2 regions of the Paenibacillus sp. FSL R7-277 genome follow, and region 1 is predicted to be linked to the other one. Evidence: riboswitches for the same ligand, from Rfam matches in the RefSeq annotation. Region 1 holds a riboswitch; the other holds the start of a gene.
What was found. A riboswitch is a leader RNA that binds a small molecule or an ion and turns the genes downstream of it on or off. The one in region 1 is predicted to bind glycine.
Positions count from the first base shown of each region.

Region 1 (3,211 bases):
GGCATAGACGATGAAGCTGACCACGACCATGGACAGGAAGTTCGGCATAATCATGACGGTCTGGAAGAACTTCGAAGCCAGCTTGTTACGCACCTCATTGATCGCAATGGCCAGTGAGACCGAGAGGATGAGTCCTGAGATAATGAAGACCACATTGTACCCTACGGTGTTGATGGTCACGCGCAGGGCGTCAGAGGTGGCGAACAGGAACCGGAAGTTGTCGAGCCCGGCCCAAGGACTGCCCATAATGCCGTCAATGTAGTTGATGTTCTTGAAGGCAATGAATAATCCGAACATCGGAATATAGCAGTTGATGAAAAAGATAATCGAGGTGGGCAGCAGCATCAGCAGCAGCACCCGGTATCGCACGATATTGTGCAGCAGACGGCCGAAACGGCCCTGGGGCGGTGTCGCTAGCTTGGTGTTCATAGCTTGTGGTGCGGGATTTGCCATAAGTTCTAACCTCACTCTACTTGTTCTGGATGAATTTATTATAGTAGAGCGGATGAACCGAATTCTCTCTTGCAAATGACCCTGTTTATTCAAAAATGACTTTGTGCAAGTAAGATGTTATTCTGCGCTCCTGTCACAAAATAGAAGCAAGGGAACGTTATACCTGTATATTCTTAATCAGCAAAGGAGAGAAACTATGTACACGATCAGCTTAAATACGATGAAGAAAGCAATGATAGCAACAGCAGTAACGGCTGTACTCGGAGGGACAGTTGTCGGCGGGGGATTCACTGTACCCGTAGCGGCGGCAGTCAATGTCAATAAGGATGCTAAGGCTGGCAGCGTGTTTGCGATCAGCGACAACGCCACTCTGAAGGCTATTTTCCAGAAAGGGCTTGCTGCTGCCCCGAATCAGGCCGTGACCCAGGAAGGGGTGACCCTGACTCTAACCGATCTGATCTATGACAGTAATGAGCTTGTCGCAGGCATTCGGCAGGAGGGAGGGACGGTGGGCAAGAACGGTTCTTTCATGGACCAGACCAGGAATGTGGACGTGTTGATCAATGGGAAAAAGCTGCTGTTTGATACTTCCATCATTCCCAATTTGGAAGATACGGACACAGCCTTGATCTATTTGAGTAAGGGAGCGATGAAGCAGCAAATCCCGGACAAATTCGACCTGACGCTGAAGGCATACGCCAACGGGGTGAAGGAGCCGTTTATTTTCAAAGTTCAAGTGAACAAGCTGGGGACCCTGTTAAGCCTGAAGCCGGGCGTCTCCAAGAAGAACAACAAATTCAATTATACGGTGAATTCCTTCCAGATGACCGCGTTAACGATGTCTCTGCAGGTGACCTTTAAGGGGGAAGTTCCGGCAGCGGCCAAGTCCAAAGTGAACAACCCGGAAAGAATGCTATATGATCTTGTGGATGAGAAGGGGAATGTGGTCTCGCCGTGGGGCAAGCCGTTTGAGAAGGTTAAAACAAGCGGTACCGAGGAACAGAACTATAGTGCATTCCCAGCCGTTCCGAAGTCCATTAGCGTTAAGCCTTTTACGTATTCCAAAGATGCCAGCGGGAAGATGTTCAAAGACAAGCAGGGCCAATGGGCTAAAACTTATTATAAAGACCTGGAAACCAAAATTACGGTTAAATAACGTGCAATGAAGCAGTGCAGGACACCCGGCGATGACCACGAGAGTAACAAATGATATTGACAGAAGTCTGGACTGTGCATAGAATTGAAAAATATTTACATGAAGCCAGCTTCATAAAATTAAATATTAGCAAGCTATGATTGCTGTGGATCACACTACAGCAGGAGCAGCTTCTGGAGAGACTGCGGGGAACCGCAGCGCCGAAGGGTTCACAATCTCAGGCAAAAGGACAGAAGAGTACCGAATTTGTTTTTTGCCGTGCGGATTAGCCGCTGCTGCAGAAGCTTATTTGGAACTTCTTATGAACCGGGAGATTGGATGATATCCAGTCTCCTTTTTGCGTTACCCGGCAGGACAGCGTCATATACACTAAGGGGGAAACAGGTATGGTACAGACAGAATTAAAAAGAGAGCTGGCAAACCGGCACGTCCAGCTTATCGCTATCGGAGGTACGATTGGCACAGGTTTATTCCTGGGATCGGGCAAAGCCATTCAGCAGGCCGGGCCCTCCATCATGCTCACGTATCTGATCGTGGGGCTGGCGGTATTCTTCGTGATGCGTGCGCTCGGGGAGCTGCTGCTCTCGAAGGCGGGGTATCAGTCTTTTACCGATATTGCGGAAGACTACCTGGGGCCGCGCGCGGCCTTCATTACGGGCTGGACCTACTGGTTCTGCTGGATTATGACGGCGATGGCCGATGTGATTGCGGTGGGCGTCTATGTGCAGTACTGGTTCGATATTCCGCAGTGGGTACCGGCCGTGATCTGCCTGATCATTCTGCTCGGACTCAATCTGCTCACGGTCAAAAGCTTCGGCGAACTCGAATTCTGGTTTGCTCTGATCAAGGTGGTTACGATTCTGGCTCTGATTGGCCTGGGGATTGTCCTGCTTGTGACCCAGTTCAAGACAGATGCAGGCTCAGTGTCGGTCAGCAATCTCTGGGAGCACGGGGGCGTGTTCCCGAACGGGGTGAAGGGCTTCCTGTTCTCTTTTCAGATGGTGGTATTCGCCTATGTCGGCGTGGAGCTGGTGGGGGTATCGGCAGCGGAGACGGCTAATCCGGAGAAAAACATCCCGTCCGCGATCAACAAAATTCCGCTGCGGATTCTCTTCTTCTATGTCGGCGCGCTCTTCGTGCTGCTGTGCATTAATCCCTGGACCCAGCTTAGCGCAGCTGAAAGTCCGTTCGTGCGCACCTTCAGTCTGGTCGGGATTCCGGTTGCTGCGGGGATTATCAATTTCGTGGTCTTAACCTCGGCAGCCTCCGCCTGCAACAGCGGGATGTTCTCGACCAGCCGGATTCTCTACAATCTGAGCAGACGGAATCAGGCCTCGCCTCAGCTTGGCAAGCTGAACCGGAATCATGTGCCTGCGAATTCCTTATTCCTCTCCACGCTGGTGATCTCTGCCGGGGCACTGCTCAGCAAGCTTATTCCGGGTCAGGCCTTCGGCATCGTGACTACGATCAGCGCCATTTGCTTCATCTGGGTCTGGGGCGTTGTGCTGGTCTGCCATATCAAGTATAAAAGGAACCGCCCGGACTTACATGCCGCTTCCAAATTTAAAGCGCCGTTCACCCCGGTAATTAACTATGCCGTCC
Region 1 is NZ_ASPX01000009.1:118,521-121,731, reverse strand. It holds gene C173_RS04580 (ABC transporter permease) at 1-429, opposite strand, end outside; gene C173_RS04575 (DUF5643 domain-containing protein) at 650-1,609, shown strand; glycine riboswitch at 1,773-1,852, shown strand; gene C173_RS04570 (amino acid permease) at 1,996-3,211, shown strand, end outside.

Region 2 (3,211 bases), on a different contig from region 1:
CCGTATCGCTGTCGATGGCTTCAGCCAGCTTGGCGAGATCAGTTACCCCGTCAGCATAATCAATCTCTACAATTTGCAGGCCCCAGGCGTTGGCGGAGGTACGCAGCACCTGACGCGCTTCCGGGTGAACCGTACGGGAGACAATCAGCTTCTTGCGTTTGGTGGCACCTGCGGCCAGCACAGCCGCTTCGGACAGGGCCGTTGCACCGTCATACATACTGGCATTGGCGACCTTCATCCCGGTCAGTTCACAGATATAGGACTGGAATTCGAAGATCGCCTGTAGCTCACCCTGACTGATCTCCGGCTGATAAGGGGTATAGGCGGTATAGAATTCCGAACGGGAAATCACATGGTTGATGACGACCGGAACGTGGTGATCGTATAATCCGGCACCGAGGAAGCTGGCGTGGGTGTCGAAATCGGCATTCTTGTCGGCGAGCCCCTTCATATGGCGAAGCAGTGCGTACTCATCCAGGGCGCCGGACATCGGCAGGGTTCCCTGGTAACGGACAGACTGCGGAATATCGGCGAACAGCTCATCGATGGACTGTATGCCTACGGTCTCCATCATTTCTGCGCGGTCTTGCCCGGTCATAGGCAGATAGCGGTGCTTCATTGCGGCTTCACTCCTTGGCTTCTTTTGTAGAATGGGGCTTTGATGACGGCAGCCTTGAGCTGCTTGCCGCGGATCTCTACGTACACCTCTGTACCGATCTCCGTATAGGCAGTATCCAGCAGGGCGAGTCCGAGATTCCGCTTCAGGGTCGGGGACTGGGTGCCTGTCGTTACTTCACCGATCTTCACTCCATCCGCGTATACGGGATAGTGGGAGCGGGGAATGCCACGGTCGATCATCTCCAGGCCCACAAGACGACGGGGCAGACCGGCTTCCTTCTGCTTCAGCAGGGCGTCACGGCCGATGAAGTCGCCTGCATCCAACTTCACGAAGAACTGGACACCGGCTTCGAGTGGAGTGATATCCGCCGACAGCTCCTGGCCGTACAGCGGCAGTTTGGCCTCGAAGCGCAGCGTGTCGCGTGCGCCGAGTCCGGCAGGAGTCAGGCCATGCGGAGCGCCTGCTTCCAGCAGGCCCTTCCAGAGGGTAGCCGCCGTATCAGCAGGAGCGTACAGCTCGAAGCCATCCTCACCGGTATATCCGGAGCGGGAGAGCAGGACGCTGACGCCGCAGACCTCGGCGTGTTCGATGAAGTGAAAAGGCTTGAGTTCCGTTAGAGGAGCGTCCGTCACTTTGGCAAGGATGGTCTCAGCCAGCGGTCCCTGCAAGGCAAGCAGCAGGGTCTCATCCGAGACATTGTTCAGAGTGACCCCGCTGAACTCAGCGGTGAGATGCTCCTGCAGCCACTGGAAGTCCTTGTCGATATTCGACGCATTGACGACAAGCATGTAACGCTCCTCGCCCAGACGGTATACGAGCAGATCGTCCACCACTCCGCCGCTTGGATAGAGCATCAGCGTATACTGCGCCGCGCCGTCTTCCAAGCGGCTGACATCATTCGTGGTCATTCTCTGGAGGAAGGCTTCTGCGCCCTCTCCGGTAACCATGAATTCTCCCATGTGGGAGACATCGAACAGTCCGGCCTGATTGCGGACGGCTTCATGCTCCTTCACGATCCCTGTGAACTGAACCGGCAGCTCCCAGCCGCCAAAATCAATACATCTGGACTCCGCATACGCGGCATAGAGATCATAAAAAGGCGTTCTTCTCAAAGACTCCATCTCGTCACTCCCTTGGCTTTGATTACATACGAAAAAGGACAGGCGAAAGCCATTATGCACGTATGCATAAATGGACTTTCGCTCTGTCCTTGGTACCTGAGAGTTACCCTGCATTGCAGCGCAGGTTTCCCCGTTGGTGATCCGTGAAGCCTGCGGCGCAGGCATCCGGATGCTCTCCAGAGATGCGTCCGGCAAAGGTCCTTTTGCCTGAGAGATTCACCCATCCCGGGCTTACTCCTTCGGCGCTGTCTTCCTGTGAGACAGTCTCTCCCTATGCCATCATTCGCAAACCATATGTTTTTCTACTGACTCCATTAAACCGGGTAACCCTCCGCCCTGTCAATCAAAAAACGTCAAAAAGTTGACAAATTTAATTTTACTGTCAGTTATATTGACATTAGGCAAGCCGATAACTTAGGCTATAACTAAATTTAGAACTCCAATTACGGAAAAGAGGCGGCTTGGACATGAGTGAAGTGCTTGACAACCTGCTATACAGCGAAGAGCATGAGTGGGCGCAGCAGGGCGAGGGACGCGTAGTACGTGTAGGGATTACGGATCATGCGCAGCATCTGCTCGGCGATATCGTGTTTGTAGAATTCCCGGAAGTCGGCGCGGCAATCTCCGCTGGTGACAGCGTGGGCAGTATTGAGTCCGTGAAGACGGTATCGGAGCTATATTCACCCGTATCCGGTAAGGTGACCAAGATCAACGATGCGCTGGAGGCCAGCCCGGAGCTGATCAACGATCAGCCCTACGGAGACGGTTGGATTTTTGAGCTGGAGCTTGATGCTGAGTTCGCAGAGGCAGTAACCGGCCTGCTGGATGCGGCTGCGTACAAGGAACTGGTTGGGGAATAAAAGTTAGCTTATTTGCGGAAGCGGATGTTAATACGGCAGACCTCTCTTTATTACATTAGATGTTACTAATGTGAGAGGTCTGTCTTTTTGCGTCTGTATATTATTCCGTCTCCTGCAGCTGGCGCAGAACAATGAGTTCGACCCGGCGGTTCTTCTGTCTGCCTTCGGTGGTCGCATTATCATATGCAGGCCGGGTATCGGCATAACCCGCGTACTGGAAGGTATCGGGGCTCAGCCCCTCTTTGTCCAGAAAAAAGCGCAGGACCGACAGCGCCCGGGCGCCCGATAGCTCCCAGTTGTCTTTGTACACTGAGCCTGGCGTCACGGGAACATTGTCGGTGTGGCCTTCGATGCTGATGGTGGCGCCGATGCCGCGGAACAGGCCGGAGAGCTGGCGCAGTGCAGGGAGTGCAGGCGATTTCAGCTCAGCCTTACCCGCATCGAACAGGAAGCGGTCACTGAGCGTGATCGCAATGCCCTGCGGCTTATCGGCAACAAAAATCTGCTCACCCAGGTTATTCTCCTCCACGTATTGGGTGATAACGCCCATAAGCGCAGCCAGCTTCGCCTCCTGTTCACGAAAAGCAAGCTCGCGCGCAGACGGCTGGTGT
Region 2 is NZ_ASPX01000001.1:52,941-56,151, reverse strand. It holds gene gcvPA (aminomethyl-transferring glycine dehydrogenase subunit GcvPA) at 1-619, opposite strand, end outside; gene gcvT (glycine cleavage system aminomethyltransferase GcvT) at 616-1,740, opposite strand; glycine riboswitch at 1,822-1,922, opposite strand; glycine riboswitch at 1,926-2,023, opposite strand; gene gcvH (glycine cleavage system protein GcvH) at 2,208-2,600, shown strand; gene C173_RS00200 (OmpA/MotB family protein) at 2,701-3,211, opposite strand, start outside.
Region 2: it holds a riboswitch for glycine, as region 1 does, so the genes downstream of both, gcvT (glycine cleavage system aminomethyltransferase GcvT) here and C173_RS04570 (amino acid permease) in region 1, are expected to answer to the same signal.